Sulfolobus sp. A20: one gene and its partners. The protein of the gene in region 2 binds, or shares a complex with, the protein of the main gene of each other region. Links are inferred from orthologs where the notes say so. Each region holds a gene or a part of one and is shown on either strand. Other genes may lie near its edges. The genes, in order: BFU36_RS05120, BFU36_RS04065, BFU36_RS05470 and BFU36_RS05475.

Region 1 (5,198 bases), 180 kb from region 2 along the record:
GAAATGGTCTAATTTCTCCACTCTCTGGATCTATAGCTACAATCTCACCCTCAATTATGAACTTGTCTCCATCTATAAACTCACTAATGTAATCTACGACATCTGGGTACTGTGAGGTTATGTTTTCTAATCTTCTGGAAAAGATATAGATTTTATTCCCATCCTTGTGTATTTGAGCTCTTTCCCCATCATATTTATAGTCAACTAAGGCTAAACCACCAACTTTTTTCAATATTTCCTCTGGATCTGAGAGCCTTTCTGCTAACATTGGTCTAATAGGAATTCCTGCCTCAGGCTTGACAGTTTTTAATGCTTCAATGCCGTTTTCCATTAGAATTTTTGCAATGTTACCTAGGTCAGCTCTAACGTTATATGCTCTTTCTATTATTTCTGAATTATTTTGCCCACCTCCAAATGCAATAGCTAAAGCATCTATAATTGTTGCATCACCTATTCCAACTCTTAGTCTGCCTTCAACGAATCTTACTAAGAATTTAGCTTCTAGTGGATCTGCCTTTTTTAGCAATCCAGCCAGTAACCTAATTTTTAAATCTCTACTGCCTTCGCCAGTTGTTAATGCTATCTTACTTAGCGTAGAGTAAGTTTCTTCTAGACTCAATCCTTCATCAGTTTTACCAGTATTCAGAAAACTTAAAATTGAAGAGGATTGTTGTTTACTCTTTAACATTCTAGCTACTTCTCCAAGATCTCCTAACTTTTTGTTTAAACCTTCTACTTCACTCTCTTTAACATTAGTAGCTATACTGATTGCCTTAATAAGGAATTTCTCTCCAATACCTAATTCTGGATAACCCAAGAAGTCTGGCCATAATTTTCCTTGGATAATATAAATTACTTTGTCTACGTTTTCCTTGTCAGCCTTGCTTAACAGATCAGAGAGTAAGGCCGTTAATTGCAATCTTGAGGAAATTTTTTCCAATTTGTCAAAATAATCTGCGATAACTTTAAACTGCATAATACTAATTAGTTTGTGTGACTTAATAATTTTTAAATGATGATACTCGGCAATTCTGAGATGTGAAGAATCAGAGTTACGCTGAAAAATTGGATATTTTCTTGTATTTAATTTTTATTTAAAACATCTTTAACCGCTTTTCTTACTGCATCTTTAGAGGTAAGTTTTGGTTTCCAACCCAACTTTTTTATCTTAGTTATATCTAATAGCATAAACCTCACATCACCGGGCCATCCTCTACCTTCTCCTGCGTCCTCATATATAATTTTAGGATTGACGTTCATCTCACTCATAACAATATTTGCTATTTCGTCCACAGTAATCCAATCTTCATTTCCCACATTATATACATTAAAAGTATTATTATCCCTAGTTTCTAGTACGAAGAATGCTTCAATTAGATCATCTATGTAAAGGTAACTTTTTCTTTGCTTTCCATTCCCTAAGATTTTCAATACGTTAGGGTTACTCTTTAACTTATTTACGAAATCAATAATTACTCCATGCGTAACTCTGCCACCTATTATATTAGCTAATCTAGTTATAATACTTTTAATACCATATTGCCTAGCATAATAATCCACTATATTTTCGCACAGTAATTTAAATAAACCATAGTTTGAGATGGGTTTTAATTCTGCTGTTTCTGGAGTTGGTATTATATTTGACTCTCCATATACTGTAGACGAAGAAGTAAAGATTACTTTTAGCGCATCTTTTTTCCTAGCCAGTTCCATAACATTCAACGTAACTCTTACATCTCTCTCAAAATGTTCTAAAATATTTGTCATTGACGACTTGACATCAGGGTGTGCAGCAAGATGATAAAAAATTGCACCCTTTTCTATTTCGTTAAATTCATTCGTTATAGGTATCCTAAGATCATATTTCATAGTTTTAGCATCTCTATTTATATAATTTCCTAGGGAAAAGTCATCTATTACTACGACTTCTGAACCTTTTTTTATTAGATGGTCTGTTAAATGTCCTCCTATGTATCCTGCTCCTCCGAGAATAACATACAAAGTTAGATCACAGATGATTATTAGCATAATTATTTATTAAAGTAAAGGACGTGAAAGTTGTAACTTTCCAATCAGTTATTCCTATTTTTCTCTACCTTAGCTACGATATTATTAAAAATTAACTTAATTGTATAATTCTTACTTTTTATTTTCTTTACTGAAATTATAAGATTTACCTTCTTGTCCCTAGGATACTTTTTATCTTTTATTATTATTGGGTCTAATCCCAGATTTTTTGATTCAGTTAAAATATCTTCTATGGTAATTTTATACTGGATTTTTCTAACTCTTCTACCTTTAGATCTGCTGTTTGATAAGAAATATGAAGGCCAAATAACTATTCTGTTTTCATCTTTAAGATCCCTTAGACTCATCTCTAACCAACACTGCATTAATAACTCCATCTTGACCTGGTCTAGACTTAACTATTGCAATGCCTGCTTCAGTTCTTATCTTAGCCCCTCTTATAATAATTCCTCTTCTAGCCAGCTCCTTATTGGCAGGAGTTTCAATCACTTCTAATATCTTAACTTTCTTAGCAGTATTATTAGCAGGATCTATTAGGTTGGCAAAGCTTGCATACTTTAACCTCACTTTAAAATTACCACCTAATATTCTTTCTTTAACTCTCGTATCTTCAGATGAGATGGTAGTAAATGTAGGAGGGCTGCCAATTTCATATTTTCTCTTATCTCTATTTTTTCCCTTTAACCCGCCAGATATTTTTCTATTGTCTGGGCCTTGATAAAATCCCATAATTAACGCCGAGTTTAAAATCTAGATCACAAGAATAAAAACTTAAGCCCCAAAGTTACGTTTTCTTTTTTGATATGATCTAATGGCTCTCCATAAATCTATTTTTCTAAACTCTGGCCAATAAGCTTCGCAGAAGAAGAGTTCTGAGTATGCTATATGCCACAATAAGAAATTACTTATTCTAACTTCCCCTGAAGTTCTAATAACCAGATCAATGTCTCCTAGTTCACTATCATAAAAATACTTTCTAAATAACTCTTCATTTACATCTTCTTTCTTTATTTTTCCATCTTTGTAGTCTTTAATAATTTTTGTTACTGCATCTATAATTTCTTGTCGTCCACCATAACATATTGCCAAAGTTAATTTCCTTTTATAATACCTAGAGGTTTTCTCTATTATTTTATGAATGTATTGCTGCAACTCCAGTGGTAGTTTATCAAGCTTACCTATAGCATTAACTCTTATTTCATATCTATCGATTATAGGATCACTTAATAACTCCTCTAGTCCTCTCCTTATATAACTTAATACTATAGACAGTTCCTCAGTGCTTCTCTTCTCACAGTTTTCAGTTGAAAGCGCGAATACAGTTATGTTTTGAATCCCTAGATTAAGTAACCAAATTAAAACTTCTTTCAATTTCCTATATCCATAAAAGTATGCATCGCCAAGAGAAAGATTATTTAATCTAGCCCATCTTCTGTTTCCGTCTGGTATGATCCCCACATGCTTAGGTAGGGGCCCATCTTTTATTTCTCTCCATAATGTCATTTCATAAATTTTATATATCGGCCTTAAGACTAATCTTTTTAGCTTCTCTTTTGCCATAACTCTTCTATTGCTAGCATATACGTCTTTACACCTATATATATTTCATCCAAACTGATTTTTTCTTGATCTGTATGTTCTAAAGAAGAATTGCCAGGTCCATATCCTGCTATATTATAGCAGATCTTATTTAAAATGTTCATGTCACTAGTTCCTGCCTTTCTAACTAATCTAGGCTTAAGTTGTTGTTTTAATAAAGCTCTCATTAAAGATTTTACTACATCGTTATTTGTGCTTACTTTTACTGGTGGTGTTTCATCGATTACTTTAATTTCACACTCCTTAAAAATATTCTGAACTTCGTCAAGTATTCTATCTCTATTATCATTAATAGCATATCTAATATCTAAGTGTAGATACACTTTAGAGGGGGTCACGTTAAATGTATCACCTGCATTTATAACTGTTGGGACAATTGAAACTTTATCGAATTTTTCGGGTGGTTTGTATATTTCTAATATTTTTTTAGAAATATCTACTATTAAATTATTTCTTGCTGAAGATGAGTGTTCTGAGTTACCATAGCATTGAATATCAAGTTGAATGGATCCTCTATACTCTATTACTATGTCAGTAGTATTTGTTGGTTCCCCTACTATACAATGTCTATAGTTCGAGCTAAGGGAAACTAACTCTCTGGCACCTATGCTAGTGCTTTCTTCATCCGTGAGTGCAGCTACTGTAACTTTTATTCCTCTTTCATTAAGTAACCATGCAGCTAAAATCATCCCTACTAGTGGTCCCTTCGCATCAACTGCTCCTCTTCCATAGATTGTCTCACCTTCTTCCTTAGGAGGTATGAAGCCAGGTACTGTATCAACATGAGAGGCTAATAGTACATCTCCTTCGCCAAGTATAAAAGAATTTGATTTAGGTAGTATTTTTAGTTTTAAATTAAGTTGATTTGAAATCTTCTCAAAAAATGCTGTTGAAGTCCTTTCATTTTTAGAGGGCGTGTAAATAGATAAAATATCAAGAAGTAACTCTTTTGCTTTCTGTTTCACTAATTCCTTTTCTTGCAGCATCTGAAGCCCACTCCATATCTGCTTGTGTTATTAAATAAGGTGGTAAAAATCTTATAGTAGAAATTCCTGCCTTTAAGGATAAGACCTTTTCGTCTTGGATTACCTTTATTGCTTGAGAGGGATTAAATCTGAGATCAATTCCGATCATTAATCCTAACCCTCTTATTTCTCTAACTGATTTAAAGTCACGTAATTTTTCTTCGAGTAATTTCATGAATAATCTACCTTTTTCTTCTGCTTGATATGGCACGTTTTCGTTTACGAGCACTTTACAAGATGCTGTAACAGCAGCTGCTGCCAATGGATTTCCACCATAAGTCGAACCATGGTCGCCTTCTTCTAGTGCTTCACTTATCCATTCTGGTAAAAATACAACACTCACTGGAAATCCTCCACCTATTGCCTTTCCTGCCGTTAAAATATCCGGTTGGATGCCAAAGTGTTGATATGCCCATATTTTACCGGTTCTCCCAAAACCTGTTTGCACTTCATCAATTATAAGTAGTGAACCGGTCTTTTGTGTTATTTCACGTAAACTTTTCATAAACTCTTGTTTAGCTGGTATTACTCCTCCCTCTCCTTGTA
Region 2 (5,426 bases):
CATCATTTCTTTTCGAACCCTCTGCTTGCTCCTCTTTCTTTTCCTCGATTTGCGGAACTATCTGTTGTAATTCAGCCTTTTCTGGCTTTTCCTCACTAGTAGCTCTTTCTTTATTTTCCCCCTTAATTTTGTCAGCAAAACTGGAAAAAGCTTTTTTTAATTTGTCAAAACAATTTATTCACCTTGTTGTTTGGCGGCAGCTTGCTGAATCTGATTTAAAATATCTACTATCTGATTATAAGTATCTGCTGCCTTCTGAAGTTCATTATTTAGACTCTGTGCTGCTTTTTCTAATTCATCCTTCTTTTTATCTAAAATCTTTACTGCGTCATCTGGGCTCACTTCCGCATAATAACTTAAACCTAAGTGGATTATTATTTTATCAACAGTTGCTCCATTGACTTTAACTAAGGCATATCCCTTTTTATCGAGAAACATCATCATTTGAGGGTTTCCTCCCTTTTTCATCTCTTCAATAGCCTGCTTAGCTGAATCTACGGAACTTAATGAATCTAATATCTCCAATTGAGTCTTCTGAAGAGAGTCTATATATTTTCTTAAATAATCCGCCTGCGCTATTAAGTCCTCTAACGAAATAGCTCCTTGATTTTGACTCATATTTCTCACACTATAATCTTTTCCAATTTTCCAATCTCTTTTACTCTTTTATCTATAACTTCTTCTTCCTTTAGCTCTCTTATTTCCTCTATTTTTATGTTATATCTTTTAATTTTGTTCTTACTACCAAAATAGGAATAAATATATTCAGTAGCTTGTTTTTCATTTAAAGCTCTAATTACTTTAACAAATTTTCTCCTTTCTGGGTAGTGTGATTCTCCAAATAGCGCGGTTCCCTTAATTAGGTAATATTTTATTTCACTCATCTCATTCACCTAATGCTTTTTGGATTCTTAAAATCTCTGGACCCGTAGTAGAAGATCCTACCAAGGCCCCTTTATCATTTGCTATTAATCCGCTCCTTATAAAAACGCTACCAAAGTTCACGGTACCAATATCTATTTTTACTTTAAATAATTTTTCTAATTCCTTTAATTCTTCTTCGCTCGCGTTAATATGAACTAGTCCCCCCTTGTTAGTTACCACACCGACTGATCCTACGGTAATCATTTGAGCAATTCTCGTCTTCTTTATCTCATCTACTCCTAAAGTCTCCTTTATTACTTTTTCTTCCGCATTTGTAAATTCTGGATAAATAACTGCTCCATTATTATTAGTTAGTATTGTATTTCCTAGCGCTGTGACTCTAGAATTTAGGACCTCTACTCTACAATCCTTTAAATTTTCTTTAAGAATTTTTAATTCGTCAGATGTAGTAGTTTTAGGTAAAAGTATTCCATTATCATTGCCTGTAATATAGATACCTATGATAAAGCTTCGTGAAATTTCTGCCTCAATTATCTCAGTATTTAAAATCTCAGATATGGCATCCTTTACCTCTTTTTCAACACCTTTAGGAACTATTGTATATTTATTATTAGTAAAAATATAAACGCCTATATTGTCTGTCCCAAAAATTGACACTCTTTTTATATTCATTTACTCTTAATAGCGGGTCTAACAAGATATATTTTTTCTCCTATCTTGGTTACAACAATTCTAACTTTGCCTTGAACCTTATCACTTCCATTCCTTGTTACAATCCTAGGTAATAATGGGTCTACTACAACTCTTTCAGCATTAAAGTGTCTTCTGACTATTTCTCTTATCGTGTTAACAGCTCTCCTACTTCTAATGTTTCTTCTTCCCATCTTTACTCTTCTTAGATTTACTACCATTTCAAAATTATCCTTCTCCTTCATTTATTTACACCTTTAACTTATTTCTTCTCCAATTTCTTCTCAGTGGGTTAAATCTAACTTTTCCTCCCGTTTTTAAAACTACCCATATTGGAATGGGTACGTTTGATTTCATTGCCTTACCTAGTCTTATCTTTTTGCCTAATGGTTTGTTTCTACTCATTTCCATCCCCTCTCCTTTATCTGTATCTTGAAGTCACGTTTATTCTGCTCAGAAATTTGTGCTAATATTTGTTTTAGCTCCTCATCCGTTATTGGAACTTTTATTCTCCCAGACTGTGCTAAAGCTATTAGTTGATTCTCTAATGATTCAGCTAATTCTGGCTTTACCAGCTTTACGTTATTAAGTCTTAATCTGGCTTCAGATGTTAAAATAGCTCTAAGTAAAGCCTCTTTCTGAGCTTCCACCTCAGCTTTCCTTTTTCTCTCTTCCTCCATTCTTCTCTGCTCTTGCATTGCTCTTCTTCTCAATATCTCTTGGAGTTCCTCATCGTCATAATTATCTGGAGAAGACATTTTATCTCACCTTCTATTCTAGATATACTTTCAAAGAAGGATTATTGTCTGCCAACTCTTTAAATATTTCGTATGCTATTTTATCTAGTAGTGCTCTTCCTCTCGGAGTTAATACTCTTCCTTTATTCTTAACTTTCTGCACTAATCCTGCTTTTTCTAATTGTTGTAATATTAACCTATTAGCGTGTCCAGGAGCTCTTACAGATCTTTCTGGTTTAGTTCCTCTTCTCTTACTCCCCCCATAGATTATTTTAGACTTTTCAATTCCAACACTACCATTAACATATACTTTTCTGAGTAGTGATGCAGCCCTAACATACCACCATTCTTCTGGATTATCGGGTACTCTCTCCTTAAAACTTGCAGTTTTGGCGAAAATAGCCCATTCTGGAGGAGATACAGTCTTTACGTTTTCCTTGATATATGATGCAAGCCTTTTTATCAAAATATCATATGGTACCATTTCTGCTGTTATCATTCTAAGACTCAGAAAAGTTTGAGAATATAAGGTTTAAAATTTATTCTTTTTAATTACATATGAGCCACGTATGGGATTTTATGTTTCAAGTTTTCAGCAAATTAAGGAAGGTAAAATCACTGATATTTACTTTGAGAGAACGGTAAAAACATTGGAAAAGCTAGGAATAAAAGAAGCTAAGGTTAGAATGGAGTTTCACTCTTATGGACTTCCAAAAGACTATCAGTGGGCAGTCTTCAGTGGATTGGAAGAGATTATTGAGCTTCTTGAAGGGATTCCAGTTACTGTCTACGCTATGCCTGAGGGAACTTTATTTAAAGAAATAGAGCCAGTAATGATAATTGAAGGTAATTATTTAGATTTCGGAATCTATGAAACAGCCATCCTAGGCATTTTAAGACATTACTCTAGCATTACTACAAAGGCAGCTAGGATCAAATCTCTCGCAATGGATAAAACCATATTTTACTTTGGTCTTAGATCATTACATCCCGCAATAGCTCCTATGGCAGATAGGGCAGCGTATATCGGCGGAATTGATGGTGTTTCTGGAGCTATGAGTAAAGAATACTTAGGCGTTAATCCTTCCGGCACTATGCCTCACGCATTAATGTTAGTAGTGGGAGATAATGTTACGGCTTGGAAGGCATTTGATGAAGCTATGGGACCAGAAGTACCCAGAATAGTTTTAGTCGATACATTTGAAGATGAGAGAACTGAGGCGTTAAAAGCTGCTAACTTGCTGGGTGATAAATTATATGGTATTAGACTAGACACCCCTTCCAGCAGAAGGGGTAATTTTAAGAAAATAATTCAAGAAATTAGATGGACCCTAGACATAAATGGCTACAAGCATGTTAAGATATTTGTAAGCGGAGGTATTGATGAGGACGACGTGATTAATTTGAGGGATCACGTTGATGGTTTCGGAGTAGGTACTAGCATATCTTTTCCACCCAGTGTAGATTTCAGTGCGGATATTGTAGAAAAGTACATTAATGGAAAATGGGTTCCCTTCACAAAGAGGGGGAAGTGGCCAGGTGCTAAACAAGTTTATAGATGCGGAAAACTAGAGGACGTTATTACTCTCCTAGATCAGAAGTCGCCTAATGATCAATGCAGACCATTGCTTGAGAAATATATTGATAATGGTAAAGTCGTAAAACATCTACCTTCAGCTAAAGAAATAAGAGAATATGTAATTTCGCAATTGAAAGATATTATTAGCTAACAATTTGTACTTCTTTTAAGTTTTCTAAGCTTCTGTTAAATGCTATTTCAGTAATAGGCTCCATTCTTCTGATAGCGTTATATAACCTTAAGTTGAATGTTCTTACTATTGCTAATAATGATGGTGATTTTATTTCTTTAGTTATCTCTTCCGATATTAACGTCTCCGTTATTAGGACTCTTCTTAAGGTTCTTAATTCCTCCATAACCTCATTTATTAATATAATATCCTCTTTGGATAGTACCTTAACTGAGTGGTCAATGACCGATGAAGTCTGTTCTATGTAAATGTTCATCTTATCCCATAGTTTTCTGAGCTCTTCTAAATCTGGAGGATGTAGTGACAACAAGTCTAATGCTATTTCACTAATTTCGTCTGCAGCTTCCTCTATTGCCTTTATCAATATTCTATTACCTACTATTTGTATTCTCTTCACGCCTATCATATAGGCTAAACTTCTATTCATCTGAGCTAACAATAGTTGTCTTAATGCAAGGTAGTACAATCTATCTATTTCCTTCTCCAGCTCGACAACCTCCTGGAGAAAAGTTCTACTCCCTTCCTTTATCCCTAAGTCCAGATAATGGAGCATTTGTTTTATAGAATTTGATAACCTATTTATTAAATTATTCATCGTATATTTCGTGGGATCTAAGAAGGATTGTATCTGAATATAATCAGTCGATTGAGACACTATTTCCAATCCTATCAAATTCCTTATCGAGTCTTTAATTTTTCTCAAAATATCTTCAGTAAAAGCCCCAGTTTTGCTTTCAATATCTATTCTGTCATATCCTAAAATATATAAGGAGTAAATCACTCTCCCCATCAATTCTGATGGGGTTGAGTTGCTCTGAATTATCACCTTCATTTCTTTTACGTTACTCTCAGCCTTCAAGTTTGGAGGATATACCTTAAGGCTTCCGTCTTCATCTACTTCTAGATAAACGCTTTCACCGGGACTAAGTCCTACTTCCTTTACCCATTCTGCAGGTAACGAAACCATGAGCGTAGATTTTCCGAATTTTTGAACCCTCCTAACTTCCATTATATACTACCTCCATGATGTATTGTATAATTCTAAGCTTATAAAAGTAGTTTTAAACAATACTATACTGTTTTAACTTCGGGTATTTCTCCAAACATGTTGGATAATACTGGGTTACCATGAGTAGGAATTAATCTTACACCGTATGGTCTACGTTTTACGTGTTGAATATAATATATATCTTTTAATAAATTTTCATATATAGATAAATTGGAATATACGCCAACCATATCAATTCCGGCAACACAGAAGTAACTCATTAGTAGTATATCTTTTAGAGTTAGAGAACCTTCTTTAACCCTTTCTCTCAATATGTTATCCTCAGCTATGGGTAAC
Region 3 (3,391 bases), 250 kb from region 2 along the record:
TTCGTAGCCTCTACTTCAATGTATATCTTTGCATAACAGTTTTCACAATTTTCAGTACATTCTATGCATTCCTCTGGTGGTCTATAATGATCTATTGCCTCATTAGAGTTGAAAGGAATTAGCCCAAGTCTATGGGCTAAAATTTCATCATATAAAGGACTCGTGTTCTCTATGAAATACACCTCATCAACAGCCATTACAGGCACATATAACATAGAAGCTCTTCTTAATGCATTAACGAATTCTAAAGGATATTTTTCAAATATTAAATGAACTCTTCTATCATCCTTATAAACTAATTTTATTGGCATAAAAACAATTCCCCTTTAGACTCTTCTTCCTCTTCTTCCTCCAGGTCTTCTAATGCTGTCATGAGGTATAGGTGTAACATCTTCTATCCTACCAATTATGAATCCTGCCCTAGCTAATGCCCTTATAGCTGGTTGAGCACCAGGCCCAGGGGTCTTACTCCCATATCCTCCCGGAGCTCTTACCTTTATGTGAAGTGCCATTATACCTCTTTCTAGTGCTTCACTAGCAGCCTTATTTGCAGCTAGCATTGCTGCGTAGGGAGATGGTTTTTCTCTATCAGCCTTTACTACCATTCCACCACTTGCCTTAGCTATCATTTCAGCTCCACTAATGTCAGTTATAGATATTATCGTGTTATTTTGAGAAGCGTAGATGTGAGCTACGCCCCATCTAATTTCACGCCTGCTCGACATTTGCCTCACCAATCTGTTTCTGAGTTACGGGTGGATTTGACTTGAATGGAGAAGTTGCGTAATAATCTATTAAATCTTCCTCATCTACACTAACAATATAACCCGGAGATGTTACTCTCTTTCCCCCTATCGCTATATGACCATGAACTATCAATTGCCTTGCTTGATATACAGTATTAGCTAAACCCTTTTTGTAAACTAATGTTTGTAATCTTCTCTCTAAGAGATTCTCTTCGGTTAAACTTAGAATATCATCAACAGTAGAGTTTTCACCTTTAAGCAGTCCAATTTTAGCTAACTTACCTACTAATTGCTTCTCCCTAACTAGTCTCTCTGCCGGAGGTAATGCAAGTAAAGATCTAGCTTGATGCCTAAAATTCCTTATTATAGTTTGGGCAATCCAAATTTCACGCTTGTTTCTTAATCCATATCTTCCAAGTAATTCTTGCTCATGCCTTAATCTATCTTTAATCCAAGGATGACCGGGAGTTTCCCATTTCTTCCTGCTCTTTTTAGGATCTCCCATTTATTTTCACCCTTGTTGTGATTTGGACTGTTGTTGTGGTTGCGCGGTTTTCTTTTTGCTTACTCCTATTGTCATTCCGGTTCTACCTGTAGTTCTAGTTCTCTGTCCTCTAACTTTTAATCCTAGTGAATGTCTCACTCCTCTCCAACTCTTATTTCTTTTCTCTCTTTCAATATCATTCCTAACGTAGAATATCAAGTCTGAGGTAACTAAATGTAGATCAATGCCAGTATCATAATCCCTTCTTCTATTATATATCCAGCTTGGTAAACCCTTTATTAAGTGTTCAGCATAAGCACTCTCAATCTTCTTCAAATCAGCATCAGAGAGTTCACCTAGTCTCGCGTTTTGATCTAATCCCAGCTTATATATTATAGCTTTTGCCGTATTATATCCTATACCCTTTACCATTGCTAAGGCATAAGGCAGTTTCATAGTACCATCTACGTCTTGACCGAAAATTCTAACAACGTATTTAAACTGCTGACTCATTAACTATCAACTTGTATGGTCTATGTAAAACTGGCTTTTAAGTTTTTCAATATATCATCTATTTTCCTTTTAGCTTCTTCTATCGCGTAGTCTAGCCTTTTAGAGATTTCTTCAACTGAAAACTTCGTATTATTTCCAATATATTTCTTTATAGGAGTATAAGGACTTTCTCTGAATTGGGGATTTAGTTCTCTTCCATCAATAGTTATTATAGGGTATTTTTTAAGATCATCTACATATCCTATTACATCACTTCTTATTCCATGTTCTCTTAGCTTATCGATTACAATATCTTCTTTATAAGTAAAAATTAAAATAGAATCTATTGAAATTCCAAATGGATCAATATCAAGCATTTTTAACATATCATATACTCTTGAATTTATTAGTGAAATGAATTTTTTATCGTCTATTACTAGACTTAGATTATTCATTCTAGAGATTTCCAAAGCATCTCCCCTTATCCCTCCGTTTGTCACATCAGTCATAGAGTAAACGTAATCGGCTAGACTATCTCTAACTAAACTACATGTCAAGAGGTCAGAGAAACTAAATGTTTCTGTAACAACTTCAGGAATACCGTTAAATATTGCTGTTGTTGCGATAGTTCCTCCCCCATTTCCTTCAGTCATAATTATCTTCATGCCTTTCCTTATATTCTTCCTAGAGAAATCGCGGGATTTTAATATTCCTACAGCACCAACTCCGCCACTTATTCTTTCCCCTATTACTAAATCCCCTCCTATTCTTAATGTACTTCCTGCAAGAATTGGTACGTTTAATGCTAAACTTACAGTATTTACTCCTGCTTCGAAGTCAATCAGCATTCCAACATCGCTATCATCTGAAAGATGTATGTCAACTAGTAAACCTATCGGATAAGCTCCCTTTACTAATATATCTCTAAGCGTTGCTTTAGTTGCATAAAAACCCGCTAAAAAAGGGAAATATGATAATCTAGAATGTATACCGTCGACTGCTATTACAATATTGTCTTTAACTCCAGCATCGTCGAATTCCTCTTTTTTCTTACCAGTTAGTTCAAATAATTTCAAATGAATTAAATTATCCCCCACTCCTCTCGAACCTAAACCAGCTTCTCCAGCTGTTATACCAGTTTTAGGAAACGAGTACAACTTGTCGGCTTTAAGCGAGTTAATAACCTCACGTATAATTATCTTACTCACTTCCTCAGCATTGTAATTAACTCCTTTGTAAAATCTTAGTTCTTCAATGAGTTTTTCTCTAGCTCTTTCTAAGTCAGGATATAGTTTACGTACAATACCCTCTAGGTCCATCTTTACCATAGAAATAATATTTATAAATAATAAGCTTGTTTGTATGCATTGTAAAAAGATTACAGTAATTATTTCAGAAACTCAAAAAAGATTTATAAACGTAAATGAGAGCGATTTACCGTAAAATTGTAAAAATACTATAACTTTTTTACCACTTGAAAATAGTGAATATAGGGTCTGAATTGCCACCTAATATTAAGGCTTCTTTTGATAAACTATATGATTGTGAAAATGAGTACTGCGTTCAGAGGCTAGTTGATGATTATCTAAACGAGTTAATGAAAGGAAACACTACCAGCCCATTTAAATTAGTTAGAGAAGAAATAGATGAAGATAAGTCTATCCTAGAT
Region 4 (5,275 bases), 250 kb from region 2 along the record:
CCTTAACTAACTGAAGCAATATGTCTTCATCGATCGTTACATTACCTAAAGGAGTTATCCATTCTCCCTTAGGCCAAGCAGAAACGTAAGAACCTAGACCAGAATGATTAGGGCCTAAAATTATCACAGTATCTGGCTTTCCTTCTGATGCTAAATGATAATATGAATAAGCAGCTACTGGCCCACTATAAATATAACCCGCGTGAGGAACAACAAAAAATAAATTATCTCTAGGTCCCTTTTTTTGTGGTATTTTAGGTAAGTATCCTGGTCCAACTTGATGCTTAAAAGACCACTCTATTTGTGCTTTTAACTTAACTGGGTCAGCCTCATAGAACGAGCCAGCAACTGCCGGTAATCTTTTCATTCAGATAACCTCATCTCGAACTCATTCACTTGTACGGCCAGATCTCCATCTGGCGGGATAACTCTTCTTTCTCTAAGTACTTGTCTAGCTAAAAGCCAATACAGTAAGGCTAATGACTTTCTTCCTTTGTTATTAGCCGGGATTATTAAATCTACAAAGTCAACTTTAGCATCAGTATCGGCAAAGGCTACTATAGGTATTCCTACTTTTGACGCCTCCTTTATTGCTTGAACATCTGTTCTTGGATCAGAGACTAATAATACCTTAGGTTCTAAGTACGTCGATAAATAGGGGTTTGTAAACGTACCAGGTATTACTCTGCCTACTAATGCCTTACCTCCAATTACTTCCGCAAATTTCTGAACTGGTCTATAAGCATAAGGTCTAGCTGCTACAGCAACTACGTCTTGAGGCTCATACCTAGCCAAGAACCTACCCGCTACCCTAATACGTTCATCTATCTTCCTTACATCTAGTACATATAGTCCTTCCGGTCTTACCCTATAAATGAATTTTTCCATATTTTTAGTACAACTATGAGTACCTATATGAACTCCAGCTGATAGGTAAGTATCTACTGGAACTAATAATTCAATTATGGCTCCTTTCTCTGACTTTCTAAGTTCTTCTTTTTCAGCTTCTGTCAATTCTCCTTCTTTTTCTTCCTTTTCAGCCAACTCATCTCCCCCTAAATAGGTCTAGTATAGTGTATGATTTCGTGTATTATATCTACATGTGAGAGGAACATCCTCCTACAACAATATCTTTTAACGCCTAGATCGTCTAAAACTTTCCCGGGATCTTCTCCCGTATTCACTCTATTGATAAAGATTTCCCACTTATCTGCTATTAACGAACCACATGTAAAACATCTTATAGGTATGATCATACCATATCACCTATATGACTTTTGCCTCCACCTTCTTGCACTGTATCTCATCCACTTCTCTGATTCTGTTTGTCTTGGATCTCCGGCTAACATAGTCCTATCATATGATCTATAAATTTTAGCTAATTCATCACTATTTGTATACTTAAGAATTGCCCTAGCTAGTGCCATTCTAGCAGCATCCGCTTGACCCATGATTCCTCCTCCGCTAGTAAATATCCAGCAATCAATTTTAGATCTAACGTTTTCACCAGCGAGTAGTAACGGCTCCATTATTTTTAATCTAACCATCTCTATTGGAACTAATTCTATAGGAGTCTTATTTACGTACACCCTACCTTTGCCGGGATATAAATAACATGTAGCTCTGGCCATCTTCCTTCTAGCGCTCGTTATAATCACTTGCTCTTGTTGACTCATCCAGACCACCCTAATTCTTTTGCCACAACCTCTACTGTGACATACTTACCTTTAAGTCTACTTATATCTGCTTCAGGGAATTTAATAAACTGCTTCCCCTCAAATTCTCTTGGCACTCCAATATAAGCCTTAACATTCTTCAACATTCTACGACCTTTGCCACTTTTAGGCAACATTCCCCTAATAGTTCTCTTAACAATGTTTATAGGTGATCTAGGTCTTCTTATCCCGTTTTTATATGGATTAAATAACGTTCTTACGTTAAAGAGTAACCTATAGGATTCAACTACTCGGGTTTTTTCTCCACTTATAATCGCTTTTTCTGTATTAACAATAACCACTTTCTTTCCATCCTTTAATAACCTCACAATCATACTAGCCATCCTACCTAATATCTGCCCTTCCGCATTTATAATCACAATATCATTTTGGTGTTGCACTTGCGTTTGGCTCATTGTTTCATCAACCTCACACTCTTACCCTTAAAGTCTTTAAAAGTTTCTAATGCTTTATTAAAACTCATAACTTGTCCTCCAGCTTCCTTAATTTTCCTTAAAGCAGAAGAGGAGAAATCTAATGCTATAACAGTTACTGGATGGTCCAGCTTTCCTATACCTAAAACCTTACCTGGAACAACAACTATCTCATTGGGCTTAGTATACTTATTTATTTTATATATATTTATATAAGGTCTCTTTCTCGAAGGCAGGGATAACTCCTCAGCTACCTTTCTCCAAATTGCTTTCTTCTCCTTTTTTAGCTTACTAACAAGCTTTCTGATCGTAATATTAGTACTTCCAGTTTTATTCATCACTTAACCACCTCTTTGAACTTCCTCTCAAATTCTTCAATCTTTTTAATAATGCTTTTGCCAGCCTCTATTAAAATTCTCTCTGGTTTAAGCGATCCCACACTCTCAATTTCCAAAATATACTTATCTTCTACTGCTGAAATTCTAATTTGACCGTTACAACGTTTTATACATTCTTCACATAGGGTACAAGCCATTTCGTTCTTTACTTCTAATTTGCCTTCTTTCATTTCAAAGACTCCTTCTGGGCAAACCTTTACTGCTTCCTCACAATTACCTATTATTTCTACTTTTGGATAATACCTAGAAACAGCTTGGCTTACTGGTATAAACTTTGCATGTTCTCTTCCGTAACCTAATCTTAATCTCGCCTCTAGTGAGATCTTTTGGTTAGGCCCTAGAAGGACTATTGGAATTTCATTAGAAATTGGCGTAACACTAGGGTCTTCCGTCTTTATATCCTTAGTATATAACATTAATGGACCATTCGTAGCCTCTACTTCAATGTATATCTTTGCATAACAGTTTTCACAATTTTCAGTACATTCTATGCATTCCTCTGGTGGTCTATAATGATCTATTGCCTCATTAGAGTTGAAAGGAATTAGCCCAAGTCTATGGGCTAAAATTTCATCATATAAAGGACTCGTGTTCTCTATGAAATACACCTCATCAACAGCCATTACAGGCACATATAACATAGAAGCTCTTCTTAATGCATTAACGAATTCTAAAGGATATTTTTCAAATATTAAATGAACTCTTCTATCATCCTTATAAACTAATTTTATTGGCATAAAAACAATTCCCCTTTAGACTCTTCTTCCTCTTCTTCCTCCAGGTCTTCTAATGCTGTCATGAGGTATAGGTGTAACATCTTCTATCCTACCAATTATGAATCCTGCCCTAGCTAATGCCCTTATAGCTGGTTGAGCACCAGGCCCAGGGGTCTTACTCCCATATCCTCCCGGAGCTCTTACCTTTATGTGAAGTGCCATTATACCTCTTTCTAGTGCTTCACTAGCAGCCTTATTTGCAGCTAGCATTGCTGCGTAGGGAGATGGTTTTTCTCTATCAGCCTTTACTACCATTCCACCACTTGCCTTAGCTATCATTTCAGCTCCACTAATGTCAGTTATAGATATTATCGTGTTATTTTGAGAAGCGTAGATGTGAGCTACGCCCCATCTAATTTCACGCCTGCTCGACATTTGCCTCACCAATCTGTTTCTGAGTTACGGGTGGATTTGACTTGAATGGAGAAGTTGCGTAATAATCTATTAAATCTTCCTCATCTACACTAACAATATAACCCGGAGATGTTACTCTCTTTCCCCCTATCGCTATATGACCATGAACTATCAATTGCCTTGCTTGATATACAGTATTAGCTAAACCCTTTTTGTAAACTAATGTTTGTAATCTTCTCTCTAAGAGATTCTCTTCGGTTAAACTTAGAATATCATCAACAGTAGAGTTTTCACCTTTAAGCAGTCCAATTTTAGCTAACTTACCTACTAATTGCTTCTCCCTAACTAGTCTCTCTGCCGGAGGTAATGCAAGTAAAGATCTAGCTTGATGCCTAAAATTCCTTATTATAGTTTGGGCAATCCAAATTTCACGCTTGTTTCTTAATCCATATCTTCCAAGTAATTCTTGCTCATGCCTTAATCTATCTTTAATCCAAGGATGACCGGGAGTTTCCCATTTCTTCCTGCTCTTTTTAGGATCTCCCATTTATTTTCACCCTTGTTGTGATTTGGACTGTTGTTGTGGTTGCGCGGTTTTCTTTTTGCTTACTCCTATTGTCATTCCGGTTCTACCTGTAGTTCTAGTTCTCTGTCCTCTAACTTTTAATCCTAGTGAATGTCTCACTCCTCTCCAACTCTTATTTCTTTTCTCTCTTTCAATATCATTCCTAACGTAGAATATCAAGTCTGAGGTAACTAAATGTAGATCAATGCCAGTATCATAATCCCTTCTTCTATTATATATCCAGCTTGGTAAACCCTTTATTAAGTGTTCAGCATAAGCACTCTCAATCTTCTTCAAATCAGCATCAGAGAGTTCACCTAGTCTCGCGTTTTGATCTAATCCCAGCTTATATATTATAGCTTTTGCCGTATTATATCCTATACCCTTTACCATTGCTAAGGCATAAGGCAGTTTCATAGTACCATCTACGTCTTGACCGAAAATTCTAACAACGTATTTAAACTGCTGACTCATTAACTATCAACTTGTATGGTCTATGTAAAACTGGCTTTTAAGTTTTTCAATATATCATCTATTTTCCTTTTAGCTTCTTCTATCGCGTAGTCTAGCCTTTTAGAGATTTCTTCAACTGAAAACTTCGTATTATTTCCAATATATTTCTTTATAGGAGTATAAGGACTTTCTCTGAATTGGGGATTTAGTTCTCTTCCATCAATAGTTATTATAGGGTATTTTTTAAGATCATCTACATATCCTATTACATCACTTCTTATTCCATGTTCTCTTAGCTTATCGATTACAATATCTTCTTTATAAGTAAAAATTAAAATAGAATCTATTGAAATTCCAAATGGATCAATATCAAGCATTTTTAACATATCATATACTCTTGAATTTATTAGTGAAATGAATTTTTTATCGTCTATTACTAGACTTAGATTATTCATTCTAGAGATTTCCAAAGCATCTCCCCTTATCCCTCCGTTTGTCACATCAGTCATAGAGTAAACGTAATCGGCTAGACTATCTCTAACTAAACTACATGTCAAGAGGTCAGAGAAACTAAATGTTT

The links.
Region 1: BFU36_RS04065 (region 2) and BFU36_RS05120 share a complex: the UniProt entries of both Methanocaldococcus jannaschii proteins name them as parts of the 30S ribosomal subunit. The link is inferred for Sulfolobus sp. A20 from one-to-one orthologs.
Region 3: BFU36_RS04065 (region 2) and BFU36_RS05470 share a complex: the UniProt entries of both Methanocaldococcus jannaschii proteins name them as parts of the 30S ribosomal subunit. The link is inferred for Sulfolobus sp. A20 from one-to-one orthologs.
Region 4: BFU36_RS04065 (region 2) and BFU36_RS05475 share a complex: the UniProt entries of both Methanocaldococcus jannaschii proteins name them as parts of the 30S ribosomal subunit. The link is inferred for Sulfolobus sp. A20 from one-to-one orthologs.

The regions. Positions count from the first base shown.
Region 1 is NZ_CP017006.1:921,103-926,300, forward strand. What follows is about bases 1,057-3,801. They hold BFU36_RS05120 (30S ribosomal protein S8e), read right to left. Parts: upstream 2,758-3,801; coding sequence 2,356-2,757; downstream 1,057-2,355. Other genes in these bases: BFU36_RS05110 (NAD-dependent epimerase/dehydratase family protein), read right to left, coding at 1,084-2,001; BFU36_RS05115 (signal recognition particle subunit SRP19/SEC65 family protein), read right to left, coding at 2,073-2,375; uppS (polyprenyl diphosphate synthase), read right to left, coding at 2,800-3,588; BFU36_RS05130 (N-acetyl-lysine deacetylase), read right to left, coding at 3,570-3,801. Outside these bases: BFU36_RS05105 (ATP-dependent DNA ligase), read right to left, coding at 1-976; more of BFU36_RS05130, read right to left, coding at 3,802-4,613; lysJ ([LysW]-aminoadipate semialdehyde/glutamate semialdehyde transaminase), read right to left, coding at 4,561-5,198.
Region 2 is NZ_CP017006.1:741,477-746,902, reverse strand. What follows is about bases 1,080-4,052. They hold BFU36_RS04065 (30S ribosomal protein S19e), read right to left. Parts: upstream 2,812-4,052; coding sequence 2,347-2,811; downstream 1,080-2,346. Other genes in these bases: BFU36_RS04055 (AbrB/MazE/SpoVT family DNA-binding domain-containing protein), read right to left, coding at 4,035-4,052; BFU36_RS04060 (nicotinate phosphoribosyltransferase), read left to right, coding at 2,882-4,042; BFU36_RS04070 (DNA-binding protein), read right to left, coding at 1,977-2,333; BFU36_RS04075 (50S ribosomal protein L39e), read right to left, coding at 1,825-1,980; BFU36_RS04080 (50S ribosomal protein L31e), read right to left, coding at 1,554-1,820. Outside these bases: signal recognition particle-docking protein FtsY, read right to left, coding at 1-178; pfdA (prefoldin subunit alpha), read right to left, coding at 175-618; rpl18a (50S ribosomal protein L18Ae), read right to left, coding at 624-884; more of BFU36_RS04085, read right to left, coding at 886-1,079; more of BFU36_RS04055, read right to left, coding at 4,053-5,090; BFU36_RS04050 (DUF711 family protein), read right to left, coding at 5,153-5,426. UniProt on the Methanocaldococcus jannaschii protein: May be involved in maturation of the 30S ribosomal subunit.
Region 3 is NZ_CP017006.1:987,341-990,731, reverse strand. Bases 1-2,775 are described here. They hold BFU36_RS05470 (30S ribosomal protein S13), read right to left. Parts: upstream 1,744-2,775; coding sequence 1,258-1,743; downstream 1-1,257. Other genes in these bases: BFU36_RS05465 (AIR synthase related protein), read right to left, coding at 1,764-2,775; BFU36_RS05475 (30S ribosomal protein S4), read right to left, coding at 709-1,251; BFU36_RS05480 (30S ribosomal protein S11), read right to left, coding at 327-725; BFU36_RS05485 (DNA-directed RNA polymerase subunit D), read right to left, coding at 1-311. Outside these bases: more of BFU36_RS05465, read right to left, coding at 2,776-3,041; BFU36_RS05460 (hypothetical protein), read left to right, coding at 3,206-3,391. UniProt on the Methanocaldococcus jannaschii protein: Located at the top of the head of the 30S subunit, it contacts several helices of the 16S rRNA.
Region 4 is NZ_CP017006.1:988,430-993,704, reverse strand. What follows is about bases 2,454-5,275. They hold BFU36_RS05475 (30S ribosomal protein S4), read right to left. Parts: upstream 4,225-5,275; coding sequence 3,682-4,224; downstream 2,454-3,681. Other genes in these bases: BFU36_RS05465 (AIR synthase related protein), read right to left, coding at 4,737-5,275; BFU36_RS05470 (30S ribosomal protein S13), read right to left, coding at 4,231-4,716; BFU36_RS05480 (30S ribosomal protein S11), read right to left, coding at 3,300-3,698; BFU36_RS05485 (DNA-directed RNA polymerase subunit D), read right to left, coding at 2,487-3,284; BFU36_RS05490 (50S ribosomal protein L18e), read right to left, coding at 2,454-2,487. Outside these bases: amrB (AmmeMemoRadiSam system protein B), read right to left, coding at 1-367; rpsB (30S ribosomal protein S2), read right to left, coding at 364-1,044; BFU36_RS05505 (DNA-directed RNA polymerase subunit N), read right to left, coding at 1,056-1,256; BFU36_RS05500 (30S ribosomal protein S9), read right to left, coding at 1,263-1,676; BFU36_RS05495 (50S ribosomal protein L13), read right to left, coding at 1,673-2,116; more of BFU36_RS05490, read right to left, coding at 2,128-2,453. UniProt on the Methanocaldococcus jannaschii protein: One of the primary rRNA binding proteins, it binds directly to 16S rRNA where it nucleates assembly of the body of the 30S subunit. With S5 and S12 plays an important role in translational accuracy.